Regions from separate parts of the Pseudoduganella sp. R-32 genome, predicted to be linked through region 1. Evidence: predicted binding sites of a transcription regulator. Region 1 holds the regulator's gene; the other holds the start of a gene.
What was found. The regulator sigma-54, encoded in region 1, starts transcription at its own class of promoters, with help from an activator protein. The targets are predictions, from matches to a motif close to TGGCANGNAANCTGCTTT.
Positions count from the first base shown of each region.

Region 2: a site for sigma-54 is predicted at 1,559-1,576, ahead of ACN9MU_RS02380 (PEP-CTERM sorting domain-containing protein). Genes of this name have one in related genera too.

Region 1 is NZ_CP183987.1:1,022,612-1,030,422, reverse strand. It holds gene ACN9MU_RS04820 (Lrp/AsnC family transcriptional regulator) at 1-15, opposite strand, end outside; gene ACN9MU_RS04815 (enoyl-CoA hydratase/isomerase family protein) at 12-1,097, opposite strand; gene hpf (ribosome hibernation-promoting factor, HPF/YfiA family) at 1,173-1,532, opposite strand; gene ACN9MU_RS04805 (RNA polymerase factor sigma-54) at 1,605-3,101, opposite strand; gene lptB (LPS export ABC transporter ATP-binding protein) at 3,111-3,866, opposite strand; gene lptA (lipopolysaccharide transport periplasmic protein LptA) at 3,869-4,429, opposite strand; gene lptC (LPS export ABC transporter periplasmic protein LptC) at 4,443-5,042, opposite strand; gene ACN9MU_RS04785 (KdsC family phosphatase) at 5,052-5,588, opposite strand; gene ACN9MU_RS04780 (KpsF/GutQ family sugar-phosphate isomerase) at 5,588-6,586, opposite strand; gene ACN9MU_RS04775 (cation:proton antiporter) at 6,669-7,811, shown strand, end outside.
Region 2 is NZ_CP183987.1:501,165-508,975, forward strand. It holds gene ettA (energy-dependent translational throttle protein EttA) at 1-642, opposite strand, end outside; gene ACN9MU_RS02380 (PEP-CTERM sorting domain-containing protein) at 747-1,460, opposite strand; gene rarD (EamA family transporter RarD) at 1,682-2,557, opposite strand; gene ACN9MU_RS02390 (potassium transporter Kup) at 2,689-4,569, shown strand; gene ACN9MU_RS02395 (FKBP-type peptidyl-prolyl cis-trans isomerase) at 4,664-5,893, shown strand; gene ACN9MU_RS02400 (GNAT family N-acetyltransferase) at 5,940-6,392, opposite strand; gene ACN9MU_RS02405 (DUF4148 domain-containing protein) at 6,434-6,733, opposite strand; gene ACN9MU_RS02410 (organic hydroperoxide resistance protein) at 6,789-7,217, opposite strand; gene ACN9MU_RS02415 (thioredoxin family protein) at 7,371-7,811, opposite strand, start outside.

The DNA of each region.
Region 1 (7,811 bases):
GTCCAGATCCCTCATGCGAGGTGGCGCAAGGGGTGCGCCCAGGCCGGCCAGCATGGTTCGAAGAAGCGCTCCACCATGGCGGGCGTCACTTCGGCCAGCGTTGCGGGATTCCACTGCGGCTGGTTGTCCTTGTCGATCACCAGGGCGCGTACGCCCTCGAAAATCTCGCCGTGTTCGAAGTTGCGGCGCACCAGGTTGCGCTCCATGCGCAAGCAGTCGGACACGCCCAGCGACGCGCCGCGCTTCAGCAGCTCGTGGGTCACGCTCATCATCAGCGGCGAGCGCAATTCCATTGCCTTCAGCGATTTCTGCGCGAAAGGCGTGCTGTCGCCTCGCAGCGAATCCATGATGGCGGGTACCGAGCCCGCCGAGAAATGCTGATCGATCAGGGCACGCTGCGCTTCCAGTTCGCTGTCGCCGGCGAAGGCGTTGTGCGGGCCGGCAAAGACCGCGACAGCATCGCGCAACGATTTGCCGGGCGTCGACTCGAACAGCTTGGCCAGTCCGGCCAGTTCAGTTTCCGGCACGAAGTAGTCAGCCAGGTCGAGGTAGAGCGCATCCGCGGCGCCGACCGTCAGCCCGGTGAGGCCGAGCCACATGCCAAGCTGGCCCGGCGCATGCGACAGGAAGTGACTGCCGCCCACGTCGGGAAACAGGCCGATGTTCACCTCGGGCATCGCCATCCTGGTACGGCCCGTGACGATGCGCACGCCGCACTCCGGCCCGCCCTGCGCGATGCCCATGCCGCCGCCCATCACCACGCCATCCATCAGCGCCACATAAGGCTTGGGGTAGAAATGGATTAAATGGTTCAGCGCATATTCTTCGGTGAAGAAGTCCTCCAGCAGCGCGCTGCCGCCTTGCGTATTGCCGCGGCCGACGTCGTGGAAGAAGCGGATATCGCCGCCTGCGCACAGCGCGCGTTCGCTGCTGCTGCGCACCACGACCGCCGCCACCGACGCATCGTCGCGCCATGCCAGCAGCGCCTGCGTCATCGCGCGCACCATGTCGAGGGACAGTGAATTGAGGGTCTTGGGGCGGTCCAGCGTGATGAAGCCGGTACCGTTGGAGAGTTGGGTGTGTACGTGTTCGCTCATGCAAATATTCTAACGCACACTGGTCGCAAAAAAGGGCGCCAATTGCGCCCTTTGGTGTGCTGCACGGCCAGTCCTTTACATGGCGGTGGGTGGTGCCTCATACGTATCCGGGAAATGCTTGATGGCCGCATGACTGTGGTTCTGCACACGGTCCTTGTATTTCATGACCTGGCGATCCAGTTTATCAATCAGGGTATCGATGGCGGCGTAAAGGTCTTGCGACAGGCTTTCGACGTAAACAGTTTTGCCAGACATGCGCAGGTTGATTTCGGCTTTCTGGCGTTTCTCTTTCTCGGTGAGGTTATCTACAGTCAGGATGACAGCAATATCGATTACTTGATCGAAATGGCGCTTGACTCGTTCCAGCTTGTTCTGCACGTACTCGCGAATGGCTGGGGTCACTTCGACATGATGTCCACTGATGGTGAGATTCATACACACTCCTAAAGATGATGTCGCTCTCGAGTTCGTGCACGCCGAAACGCACAGAGGAACCCATGCACTGCACTACAACGATTTGCGGAGGCTAACTGGAGGGATCTTCAACGCTTCTCGATATTTGGCAACAGTCCGTCGCGCAATCACCATGCCTTGTTCACCCAGCATGTCCGCAATCTTACTGTCGGATAAAGGATTTTTCGGGTCTTCTGCTCCTGTCAATTGCACGATCAGTGCCCGTATCGCAGTCGAGGAAGCCTCCCCCCCGGCTTCGGTCGCGACGTGGCTACCAAAGAAATATTTCAACTCAAACATGCCATGCGGGGTGAGCATATATTTTTGAGTTGTTACGCGAGAAATAGTGCTCTCGTGTAGTCCCAGTGTATCAGCAATTTCACGCAACACAAGGGGTCTCATGGCCACTGCGCCATGACTGAAAAAGTTCTTTTGTCTTTCTACTATCGCTTCCGCGACGCGCAGGATCGTGTCGAAGCGCTGGCGCATATTCTTGATCAACCACTTGGCCTCCTGCAGCTGGCCATTCATCTGCGACTCGCTCTTGCCTTGCTTGAGCAGGTTGGCATACAGCGCGTTCACGCGCAGGCGCGGCACCACGTCGTTGTTCAGGGTGACGATCCAGCCGCCGCGGCCCTTTTTCACGATCACGTCCGGCACCACGTAGTCTGACTCGCCTGACGCAAATTCGGCGCCCGGATGCGGGTTGCACTGGCGGATCACGCACTGTGCTTCGCGCAAGTCTTCATCGTCGCAGTCGAGCGCTTTCTTCAGCTTGGTGAACTCGCGCTGGGCGAACCAGGTCAGGTGCTTCTCGACGATGGTCAGCGCCATGCGGCGCGTCACCAGCGGCACGCCGGGCATGCGCCTGATCTGCAGCGCCAGGCATTCGGAGGCATTGCGTGCGGCGACGCCGGGCGGATCGAAGCTTTGCAGCAGCACCAGGCTGCAGCGCAGGTCGTCCAGTTCGATTTCCAGCTCGGGCGGCAGGCGCTCGTGGATTTCTTCCAGCGGCTCTTCCAGGTAGCCGTTCTCGTCCAGCGCATCGATGATCAGTTCCATCAGCGCGCGGTCGCGCGGCTCCTGCACGGTGACGCGCATCTGCTCGAGCAGGTGTTCGCGCAGCGTGCAGCCGGAAGCTTCCAGTTGCGGGCGGCTGTCTTCGTCGTCGGCGGATTTGCTGCCGGCGCTGGCGCTCCAGTCGGCGTCGTCGCTGCCGTTGCCGGCTTCATGGTCGCCGCCTTCATAGGTATCGCTTTCGCCGGCAGCGGCCGGGGCTTCGCCGCCCTCGCCTTGCGGGCCTTCAGCCGAAGGCGTGGCGGGAGCTTCGGTGCCATTGCCGTTGCCCTGGCTGATGGCGCCATCGGCCAGCAGCCGTACCGAGTGGTCGAGCGGGTCGTCAAGGCGCTCCAGCATGGGATTGTCGCCAAGCAGCTGTTCCAACTCCTGGTGCAGCTCCAGCGTGGACAGCTGCAGCAGGCGGATGGATTGTTGCAGCTGCGGCGTCAGCGCCAGGTGTTGCGAGGTTCGCAGTTGCAGTGTTTGTTTCATGGCCTTCGTTTACATGCGGAAGTGTTCGCCGAGGTAGACGCGGCGAACGGATTCGTTGGCAATGATGTCGTCCGGGCGGCCCGAGGCCAGCACGGCGCCCTGGTTGATGATGTAGGCGCGGTCGCAAATGCCGAGGGTCTCACGCACATTATGGTCGGTGATCAGCACACCGATATTGCGCTCCTTCAGGAAACGCACAATACGTTGGATTTCGATCACGGCGATCGGATCCACGCCGGCAAACGGTTCGTCGAGCAACACGAAGCGCGGGTTGGTGGCCAGGGCGCGCGCAATTTCCACGCGGCGGCGCTCGCCACCCGACAGCGACAGGGCCGGGTTCTCGCGCAGCTTCTCGATTTGCAAGTCGGCCAGCAGCGATTCCAGGCGCTGCTTGATTTCCGCCTTGGGCAGAGGCTTGCCGTCCACCTTCTGCAGTTCCAGTACGGCACGAATGTTTTCTTCCACCGTCAGCTTGCGGAACACCGAAGCTTCCTGCGGCAGGTAGGACAGGCCCAGCGTGGCGCGCTTGTGGATCGGCAGGCTCGACACGTCGGTGCCGCCGATATCGATGGTGCCTGCATCGGAAGCCACCAGGCCGACGATCATGTAGAAAGAGGTAGTCTTGCCGGCACCGTTGGGACCGAGCAGGCCGACCACTTCACCGCAATCGACTTGCAGCGAAACGTCGTGCACCACCTGTCGCTTGCCATAGGTTTTCTGGAGGCCGCGCACGACCAGCGTGCTGGCGCAGTTATTTGCTTGCATGCTTACTTCTTCTCCGTCGGCGTCGCTGGGGGTTCGGTACGGGTCGGCTGGATCACCATGGTGCCGCGACCGCCGCCGGGCTTGCTCTCCCCGCTGGCCGAATTGCGCACGCTGAAAAATTCCTTGCGGCTGTCGTAAGAAATGAACTCACCCTGCACTTCGTCGTTCTGCTTGCCGCCTTCCAGGCGGCGGATGGTGGCCTTGTTGAACATCTTCACCAGTTCAACCTGTTCCTCGTATTCGATGCGGTCGGCATCGCCTTCCACCCACTGGTCGCCGGCGCCGTCGCGCTTCTGGCGGAAGGTGGCTTTCTTGCCGTCGCCAAACAGCGTCACTTGCTGGAAGCCCTCCGGCGTCTGCTTGACGTAGGCGCGCTCGGCCGTCATGGTCAGGGTGCCGCGGGTCAGCTTGACGCCGCCCAGCAGGATGGTAACCTGCTTGACGTCGTCGATGTCCATCGAGCCGTAGCTGATGTTGGTCGGCTTGTAGGAGTCGGCTTTCTCGGCCAGCGCCGGAGCGGCGACTCCCAGCAGCAAGGCTGCCGACAAGAGTAGTCGTTTCATGTTCATTCCTCAGTTATTGGTCCGCGGCCTTGGGCGGAATCTGCAGCGTGCCGTTGCCGGCCAGGTGCATTTCGCGCGTCGCATTATTGGCGCGCATGCTGTTGGCCGCAGCAGTCGTATCCCCCAGCCGCAGTTTCACCGGATGATCGGTTTCCATGCGGTCTTCGTCCGGGAAGATCACCAGCTTGTCCGATTCCAGGTGCAGCAGTTGCGATTGCGGCGATGCCGCGCGGTCGATCGTCACGCTGCCGTTCAGGGTGACGCGGCTGTTGGTGTCGTCCACGCGCGCCGTATTCGCCACGATCTCCATCGGCGGCTTCTCGCCGGCCAGGCTGTGCACGCGCGGATTGTCGATCTCGGACGAATCGTCGACCGGGCGGTGGGTCAGCTTGTCGCCGGCAATGATATAGCTTGGCTTGCCATCCTTGGTCATGCGCACGAAGGAGAAGTTATGGATGATGTAATCCGGCTCGTTCATGCGCTTGTCGGCCTGCATCTGTTCGTCCGCGCGGTTCAGCAGCTCGAGCAGGTAGAAGCTGCCAAGCGCCGCCAGCAGCACGAAGATCATGCCGATCGACAGGCGGAAGCGGTGGGCGGTCCTCTGGTTACGCATCGCTTGCCCTTACACCAGGAACTGGGCCATCACGCGGTCATAGCTGCCGCTGGCGCGCAGCACGAATTCGCAGGCCTCGCGCACCGCGCCGCGGCCGCCCGCAGCTTCGGTAATGTAGTGGGAGCGATCGTGCGCCTCCTTGCGGCCATTCGGCACGCTGACCGCAAAGCCCACACGGCTCAACAGCGGCAGGTCCACCACGTCGTCGCCGATGAAGGCAACCTGCTCTTCCGCCAGTCCCAGGTCGGCCAGCAAGGCCTTGAACGGGGTCAGCTTGTCGTGGCCGCCCTGGTGCACGTAATCGATGCCCAGGTCCTTGGCGCGTGCCAGCACGATCGGCGTGCGCCGGGCGCTGATGATCGCGGTCTTGATGCCCGCTTCCTGCAGCAGCTTGATGCCCAGGCCGTCGTGCACATTGAAAGTCTTGACCATTTCACCGTCGGCGCCATACGTCAGGCTGCCGTCGGTCAGCACACCGTCCACGTCAAAGATGAACAGGCGCACCCTGGCTGCACGGGCAAGCAGGTCTTCGCGTTCGAGCGTCATCAGATCACCTTGGCGCGGGTCAGGTCGTGGATGTGCAGAGCGCCAACCAGCGTGCCGTCGGCATCCACCACCAGCATCTGGTTGATGCGGAATTCTTCCATCACCGCCACGGCGTCCACCGCCAGCTGGTCGGGGCCGATGGTGCGCGGGTTCAGGTGCATCACGTCCTTGATGACGACCTTGCTGAAGTCCTGGACTTTTTCGATCATGCGGCGCAGGTCGCCGTCGGTGAAGACCCCGACCGGCTTGTTGGCCGCGTCGACGATGGCGGTCATGCCCATGCCCTTCTGGGTGATTTCCAGCAGAGCATCGGGCAGCCGCGTTTCCAGGCCCACGGCCGGGATGGCGCCATCCTTGCGCATGATGTCGCGCACATGCGTCAGCAAGCGGCGGCCGAGGGCGCCGCCAGGGTGGGAACGGGCAAAATCCTCTTCCTTGAAGCCGCGCAGGTCCAGCAGCGCCACCGCGATCGCATCGCCCAGCGCCAGCGTGACGGTGGTGGAAGCGGTCGGCGCCAGGTTCATCGGGCATGCCTCCTTGGCCACCGATACGTCCAGGTGCACGTCGGCCAGCCTGGCCAGGCTCGACGCCGGCTTGCCGGTCATGGCGATCACGTGGCCGCCCATGCGCTTGACCACGGGCAGGATGGCCATCAGTTCGGCTGCTTCGCCGGAATACGAAATGGCGATCACCACGTCTTCCGGCGTCACCATGCCCAGGTCGCCGTGCGCCGCTTCGGCCGGGTGCACGAACAAGGCCGGGGTGCCGGTCGAGGCCAGCGTCGCCGCAATCTTGCGGCCGATGTGGCCGGACTTGCCGATGCCGGACACCACGACGCGCCCTTTGCATTGAAGCAACAAGGACACCGCCCGGCCCACAGTTTCGTCGGTGGCCAGGCGCGCATTCAGCGCTGCCAGTGCGTCCGTTTCGATCTGCAGGGCCTCGCGCGCCAGTTCCAGGGCACGTGTTGCGGTCTTGGCATCAAAAGATTTCAGCATTGTTTTTTCATGGGTTAAACTCATGCCCGAAGTATAGCCGAATTAGATAAGCAAAAAACTTGCCAGACAAAACAAACAACGGATGTTCTCCCCCCTTGAACTGACCCTCCTCCTCCTCGGCAGCGCCGTCCTTGGCGTGGTTGCCTTCCGCATGATGCACCTGCCGCCGATGCTGGGCTACCTGGCTGTCGGCATCCTGCTGGGCCCCCATGCCATGGGGCTGGCCGAGCAAAGCCACGCGACGGAGTTGCTGGGCGAGTTCGGGGTGGTGTTCCTGATGTTCTCGATCGGGCTCGAGTTTTCCCTGCCCAAGCTGATGGCCATGCGCTCGATCGTGTTCGGGCTGGGCATGGCGCAGGTCGGCCTCACCATTGCCGCCACCATGCTGTTCGGCTGGCTCATCCACTTCCTGCTGCCGCCCTCGATCCAGCTGGGCTGGCAAGCTTCGTTCGCACTGGGCGGCGCGCTGGCGATGTCGTCGACCGCCATTGTAGTCAAATTGCTCACGGAACGCCTGGAGCTGGAGAGCGAGCACGGACGCAAGATCATCGGCATCCTGCTGTTCCAGGACCTGGCGGTGGTGCCGCTGCTGATCCTGATCCCGGCCCTGGCGCAGAATCCGGCCGACTTGCCCAAGACCCTGGGCCTGGCCGGGCTGAAGGCGGCCGTGGTGCTGCTCCTGCTGCTGTTTGTCGGCCAGAAAGTGATGCGCAAGTGGTTCACCATTGTCGTGCTGCGCCGCTCGCAGGAGCTGTTCATGCTCAACCTGCTGCTGGTGACGCTGGGCGCGGCCTGGATCACGGAACAGGCCGGCCTGTCGATGGCGCTGGGCGCCTTCGTGGCTGGCATGCTGATCTCCGAGACCGAGTACAAGCACCAGGTGGAGGAAGACATCAAGCCCTTCCGCGACGTGCTGCTGGGCCTGTTCTTCATCACCGTCGGCATGCTGCTGAACGCGCGCGTGGTGCTGGAAAACTGGTGGCTGGTACTGGTGCTGCTCACCGGGCCCGTGCTGCTGAAGTTTGCCCTGATCGCGGGCCTGGCGCGCCTGTTCGGCGCCTCCACCTCGACTGCCATGCGTACCGGCCTGGCGCTGGCGCAGGCGGGCGAATTCGGCTTCGTCCTGCTCAACGTCGTGGGCGGCATGAAGCTGGTCGACCCCTTCGTGGTGCAGGTGGTGCTGGCCTCGATGGTGCTGTCGATGCTGCTGGCGCCTTTCCTGATC
Region 2 (7,811 bases), 520 kb from region 1:
GCCAACCACGGTGCCAGGGAAGCGCACCAGGAATTGCTCCAGCCATTCCACGGATTCGGCATCCAGGTGGTTGGTCGGTTCGTCGAGCAGCAGCATGTCCGGCTTGGACAGCAGCAGCTTGCACAGCGCCACGCGGCGCTTTTCACCGCCGGACAGCACGCCGATCTTCTGGTCCCATGGCGGCAGGCGCAGCGCGTCGGCGGCCATTTCCAGTTGCAGGTTCAGGTTGCCGCCGTCGGCAGCAGCGATGATCGATTCCAGGCGTTCCTGTTCCTTGGCCAGCGCGTCGAAGTCCGCATCCGGTTCGGCATAGGCGGCGTACACGGCTTCCAGCAAGGCTTGCGCGTTGAAGGCCTCACCCAGGCCGGATTCCACTTCCTGGCGCACGGTTTTTTCAGGATCGAGTTGCGGTTCCTGTGGCAGGTAGCCGATGTTCAGGCCAGGCATCGGGCGCGCTTCGCCCTGGATGTCGGTGTCGATGCCTGCCATGATTTTCAGCAGGGACGATTTGCCGGAGCCGTTCAGGCCCAGCACGCCAATCTTGGCGCCTGGGAAGAAGGACAGCGAAATGTCCTTCAGAATCTGACGTTTCGGTGGGACGATTTTGCCCACGCGGTTCATGGTATAGACGTAATTGGCCACGGTATGAGTTCTTGTCGGTTCGTAAAGGCGCTAGTTTAGCGCATTGTGATGGCGCATAAAAAAAGACCCGGCAAGTGCCGGGTCCTTTTAGGGCAGCTGCTTGCTTATGCTTTGCGCCGGCGTACCGTTGCCAGCGCGGCCAGGCCCAGGCCGGTCAGCAGAAGGCTGGTTGGCACGGGCACTTGCGCAGGCGGCGCAGCGTCCTGCGCTACGAAGTCCAGGCGCACGTCGGTCAGGTTGAATTGTCCCAGCATGGAATTCACGGAAAAGTTGAGGATGCCGTCTGCCGCCAGGTCGGTCAAGGCCAGGGAGTCTAGGCTCAGTTGCACCACCAGGTCGCCGCCCAGCGAATCGTAATGACTGATGAACTGGTTGTACCAGCGGTTGTAGCCGCCATTTTCGCTGCCCGTCTGCTTTTTGATGTCTTCGATCTTGCCGCTGTCGGTGTCGAATGCATTTTCATCGTTGGCCGAGCCGGTCGCGGAGGCGCCACCGGCTGTGACCTTCATCTCGTCAGCGATGGAGTCGCTATAGTTGGTGTTGAATTGCTTGATGTGGAAGTTGTCGGTGACGACCTTGCATTTGCCCTTGTTGCAGTCCGTCGTTTCGCGATTCTCAGAGTAATTCAGGTTCGTCACGGACGAACCGACGATATCGAAGTCGGCGGAGGAGAAACCGGACACGGTCAGCACGCCGGAGCTGATCGAAGCGCTGGACAGGCCCTTGCCGGCCAACAGGCTATTTACGTCGATCTGCAGGTTCTGGCTCTGGCCAGTCGTCAGGTACTGATCAAGCGAAAATGCGGACGACAACGGCATTGTTGCAGCTTGCACAGATGCTACACAGAACAGGGCGGAGATGCCCACCAGAAACTTTCTACTAACCATTATTGCTCTCCCGAAGTGTTACTGGGAATTAAGCAATTGTCGTGCCTGAATGCAAGCGACTTTCCTTAGATCATTGATTCAATTACGGAAAAGTCAATTGAGTCATAGTAATTGTGGTTTCACGGCACCAATGCTGTAAAATTTTCCGACACTCAACTCGCCTTTCTGTTGACCAACCAGCTCTCCAGCATATATATCGCCAGCGCACTCCAGATGAACAGGAAACCGACCAGCTTGGTCGAGGAAAAAGCTTCGTGGAAGACCCAGACGCCCAGCAGCATTTGCAGCGATGGCGACATGTATTGAAGCATGCCGAGCACCGACATCGGAATGCGCCGCGCACCGGCGGCGAACAGCAGCAGCGGGATCGCCGTGGTCGGGCCTGCGGCTGCCAGCAGCCAGCGTGTGCTGTCCGACTCGGCATTCAGGAAGACGCTCTGGCCGTGGTACACCAGCCAACCGAGGTAAGCCACCGCCAGCGGGAACAGGATCAGGGTTTCGAAAGACAGTCCTTCCAGCGCCGCCAGCGCCGCAGTCTTGCGCAGCAACCCATAAGCGCCAAAGCTCAGGGCCAGCACCAGCGCGATATATGGCACCTGGCCAGCCTGCCAGGTCAGCCAGGCCACCCCGGTGGCGGCAACACCGATGGCAATCCACTGGCCACGACGCAGTTTTTCCTTCAGCACCAGCATGCCCAGCAGCACATTTACCAGCGGGTTGATGAAGTAGCCCAGGCTGGCATCGACCACATGGCCATTGTTCACCGCCCAGATATACACGAACCAGTTTGCGCTCAGCAGGAAAGCGCTGGCCAGGAAACTGCCCACGACTTTGGGCTGGCGCAACACTTGCGGCAGCCATTTCCATTGCCGCCGTACCGCCAGTACCAGCATCAGGAACAGCAGCGACCAGGCCATGCGGTGCGCCAGGATTTCGGACGCCGGCACATCTTTAATTGCGTGAAAATACAGCGGGAACAGGCCCCAGGACAGGAAAGCGCCTGCGGCGTACAGCATGCCGGTATTCATGAGAGCGATGATTTTCTTGGAGTAAAGGTGGAAAATAGCACATCCGCCAAGATTTCACCGGCGGCTGAAAAACTTGCAAAAGGCCTTTAGTTGGCCTATTGTGCGATGCACCAAAACCAATTTTGGGTGAAATCTTGTCACAACATAAGAAAAGCAGCGTAGCTGCACTGACGCTGGCCGCGATTGGCATCGTCTACGGCGATATCGGTACCAGCCCCCTCTATACCCTCAAAACAGTCTTCGACCCCACCCACGGATTGGCACTCAACCAGGCCAACTTGCTGGGCATTATTTCCCTGATCTTCTGGAGCCTGACGCTGATCGTGTCGCTGAAGTACGTCAGCCTGGTGCTGCGTGCCGACAACCGCGGCGAGGGCGGGATCATGGCCCTGATGGCGCTGGCGCTGAACTCCGTGCACAAGGCTGCGCCGAAGGCGCACTTCCCGCTGCTGCTGATTGGTACCTTTGGCGCCACCATGTTCTATGGCGACTCCGTCATCACGCCGGCCATTTCGGTGCTGGGCGCAATCGAGGGCCTGGAAGTTGCCGCACCGGGCCTCGCGCAATATGTGGTGCCGCTGACGATTGTCGTGCTGGTGACCCTGTATTCGGTGCAGCGCCATGGCACGGCTGGTATTGGCCGTTTCTTTGGGCCGATCATGACGATCTGGTTCGGCGTGCTGGCCGCCATGGGCGTCGTGAATATCGTCGAAACCCCGGCCATCCTCTCCGCGCTGAATCCTTACCATGCCGCGATTTTCATGCGCGACAATGGCTTCATCGCCTTCGTGGCGCTGGGTGCGGTGGTGCTGGCGATTACTGGCGCTGAAGCGCTGTACGCCGACATGGGCCACTTCGGCAAGAAGCCGATTCGCATGGCCTGGTTCTGGGTCTGCTTCCCTTCGCTGATCTTGAACTACCTGGGGCAGGGCGCGCTGCTGATCCGTAATCCGGACGCTATTGCCAACCCGTTCTTCAACCAGCTCGGCGCATGGAGCGTGTACCCGCTGGTGGTGTTGTCGACGGCTGCCGCCGTGATTGCTTCGCAGGCCACGATTTCCGGCTCGTTCTCGATGACCAAGCAGGCGATTGCGCTCGGCATGCTGCCGCGCATGCGCGTGCAGCATACTTCGGCCAGTGAGATCGGCCAGATCTATATTCCTGTCGTGAACTGGCTGCAGCTGATCGTGGTGTTGATCGCCGTGATCAGCTTCAAGAGCTCGGACAACCTGGCCAGCGCCTATGGTATCGCGGTGACGGCGACCATGTTCGCCACCACCATCCTGACCTTCTTCGTGATCCGCTACCGCTGGCACCTGCCGCTGGTGCTGTGCTTCGTCGCGACCGGCTTCTTTATCGTGATGGATGTGATGCTGTTCTCGTCCTCCGCGCTGAAGCTGTTCCACGGCGGCTGGTTCCCGCTGCTGCTCGGTACCGCGCTGTTCACCACCATGCTGACCTGGCGCACCGGCCGCGAGCTGGTGTTCAAGAACCTGGAAAAGCACGCGATCCCGCTGGAAGACTTCCTGAACTCCCTGTTCATGGCGCCGCCGACCCGCGTGCCGGGTACCGCGGTGTTCCTGCGCGGCGAGAGCGATGGCGTGCCGCATGCGCTGCTGCACAACCTGTCGCACAACAAGGTGCTGCACGAGCGCGTGGTGTTCTTCACCGTACATATTGTGGAGGAGCCTTATGTGCCGCCTTCGGAGCAGGTCCGCGTGACAGCCCTGGGCCATGAGTGCTACCAGCTGAATATCAATTACGGCTTCAAGGACGAGCCGGACGTGCCGGCCATCATGGCCCTGTGCGAAGAGAAAGGCCTGAAGTTCGAAATGATGGAGACTTCCTTCTTCATCGCGCGCCAGACCGTGATTTCGTCGCCGGGCGACGGCATGGCGCCATGGCGCGAGCACCTGTTCGTGGCGATGTCGCGCAACGCGCGCGCTGCGGCGGACTATTACCAGATCCCGCCGAACCGCGTCATCGAACTTGGCACACAAGTGGAGATTTAATTTGTAACGGATCTTGCCTCTTGTAGAGGGGGGGATTAACGGTCTGCTAAACTGCTGCTCCGTTACCCTCCTTTAACGAATAGGCAAGATTGAAATGAAGAACTCGATGTTCAAGGCAATCGCCACCCTGGCTTGCGCTGCGGCCCTGACAGCATGCGGTGGTGGTGCCAAAAATAACGACACCACTCCGCTGCCGCCGCAGCCTGCTTATGCGGTAGTTGTGGACAACGAGCCAGGCGGCAGTGCTCCGGTAGTGGCCTCTGGCGACCTGGTCACCTTCAGCTACACCGGCTGGCTTTACAACGAAGCCAAGACCGACAAAAAAGGGGATCAGTTCGAGAGTTCCGTTACCAACAGTGTCGATAAGCCGATGACCATGACGGTCGGCGTCGGCGCCCGCATTGCGGGCTTGGACAAGGCCTTGATTGGAATGCAAGCGGGCGGCTCGCGGCTTGTGATCATCCCGTCGAATATGGCGTTTGGCCCGGTGGATGTCAAAGACTCGACTGGCAAGGTGATCGTCCCTGCCAATACCTCGGTCGTGTATCAACTGAACGTGCACAGCTTCAGCACGCTGCCATCGCCGATTCCGCCGCAGCCGGTATTTACAAAGCAAGAGCTTCAAGTCGGCTCGGGCGCAGCGGCCGCTGCCAAGAACCTGGTGACCATCCAGTACCGCGGCTGGCTGTACGACAACACCAAGCCAGACAACAAGGGTACGGAATTCTTGGACAAATACAGTGGCCAGCCTTTCAGCTTCCTGCTGGGCGTGGACAGCCGCATTGCAGGCTGGGACCAGGGCATCGTGGGCATGCAAGTGGGGGGCAAGCGCAGGCTGCTGATCCCGGCCAGCATGGCATGGGCCCAGTATGGCCGCAAGGACGATGCCGGTAACTACATCGTGCCGCCAGGCACCGCCGTCGTGTACGAAATCGAGATGACCGCCCTCAACGCGACGCCTCCGGCGCAAACCGCGCAGCCTGCTTTCGACAAGATCATCATCGCAGAAGGCGCAGGAGATGCATCAGTCACAGGCAACACGCTGACCGTAAGCTACTCCGGCTACTTGTACGACGACAGTGTCACCGACAAACGCGGCCTGCGTTTCGACACTTCCCTGACCAAAGGGGTTCCAATGACCGTCAAGTTGGGCGCTAACGCAGTCATCAAAGGCTGGGAAGATGGCCTGCTCGGCATGAAGGCTGGGGGCAAGCGTACCCTGATCATCCCGGCAAGCATGGGCTACGGCACGACCGGCCAGGGCAGCATTCCTGCGAACGCGCCGCTGATCTTCGATGTTGAAGTGACTTCCGTTACCAAGTAATTGGCGAAAGTCCAGAAAGAAACGGCCTTCGGGCCGTTTTTTTTGCCTAACGCAGCATCTCCAGGTGTGGAATGCCATCCTCGTCATATGGCTCGCCGACAGCCTTGAAGCCGAAGCTGCCATAGAATTTTTCCAGGTGGGCCTGGGCGCCGATGCGGATGCGGTGGCCTGGATGCAGCGCCTCCGCGTTGCAGATGCCCTCCGCGATCAACTGCCGGCCAGCACCGCTGCCACGTGCCGCCTGCGTCGTCAGCACGCGGCCCAGCGACATTTCAGGATACTTGATGCCCGGCGCGATGCAGCGCAGGTAAGCGGCCAGGGTTCGCTTGCCCTCTATCGTTTGCCAGCCGAGTAGGTGGTGGGCGGCTTCATCGTAGCCGTCCATATCGGAGTAAAAACACTGCTGTTCGATTACGAAGACCTCTTGCCGCTGCCGCAGCATTTCATACAGGTCTGCGTTGGGAATGCTGTTGAAGTCCAGCCACTGCCATTCAATCATTGGTCGCCCCGCTTGATAGGAGGCGACCATTTTATGCCAGCTTAATAGTCGACGCGAAGCTCGCCGTTACGGATCGCAGAGGCCAGTTCTGCCTTCACTTCGGCGCGGGTCTTGCCGCGGGTGGGGGAGGCAAAGTCCAGCGGATACAGTTCGCCGTTCAGGATTTCGCCACGGCGCAGGGCGGCGATGGTCTCAGCCTTTACTTCCGCGCGCGTTTTGGTCGATACGAACGAGTTGTCGGCCTGGTAGCCTTCGCCGCTGTTGGTGTCGGGCGGCGCTGCCTGGGCGGCAGTGGAGAGGGCCAGGGCGGCGGAAGCGATGATGGTTGCAAATGCTTTCATGATATTTCTCCTCTTGGGTGGGCTCGGCCGCCTTTGCTGCCGGGCCCTTGCTTGCTTATACGATGGTCAGGGTGACGTCGATGTTGCCGCGAGTCGCGTTCGAGTACGGGCAGACGATGTGCGCGGCGTTCACCAGTTTTTCTGCGGTGGCGCGATCCACGCCTGGCAGGGAGATCTTCAACTCCACTTCGATGCCGAAGCCGGTTTCGATCGGGCCGATGCCGACAGTGGCGTTGATGGAAGCGTCAGCCGGTACGGCGATCTTGTCGCGGCCCCCAACGAACTTCAGGGCGCCAATGAAGCAGGCCGAGTAGCCGGCTGCGAACAGTTGCTCCGGATTGGTGCCGAACGCGCCATTGCCGCCCAGTTCTTTTGGAGTGGTCAGCTTGACGTCCAATGCGCCGTCGCTGGAGGCGGATTTGCCTTCGCGGCCGCCGGTGGAAGTTGCGTTTGCGCGGTACAGGATGTTGGAGATCTTTGCCATGGTATGTTTTCCTTTTCGTGAGTAGTGAGCGATTAGCTAGCGTGCTATTTGTTTCCGGTTTCCGGGGCCTTGTTTGCTGCCCATGTGCACACTATAGATAGTGTGCGATTTAATTGCAAGCTATTTTTGAGGAATTTTTCGCTCATCATGAACTCACTCGGTTTGAGCCAGCAGTTGCTGGATCCGCGCTTCGGTTTGCTCGTACTGGCCTTCACCGAAGTGGGTGTACACCACCTGGCCTTTTTTGTTGACTAAATAGAAAGCTGGCCAGTAGCGGTTGTTGTACGCGTTCCAGGTGGCGTAGCGGTTGTCCTGCGCGACTGGATAACGTATGTCGAAGCGCTTTAAGGCGGTGCGCACGTTCTCGGTCTTGCGCTCGAAAGCGTACTCCGGCGTATGCACGCCGATCACGACCAAGCCCTTGTCTTTGTACTTGTCGTGCCACTGCACGACGTGCGACAGGGTGTTGATACAGTTTATGCAGTCATAGGTCCAGAAATCAACCAGTATCACCTTGCCACGCAGTTGTTTCATCGTCAGCGGTTCGCTGTTCAGCCATTGGGTAATGCCGCTGAATTCGGGCGCTTCGAACGG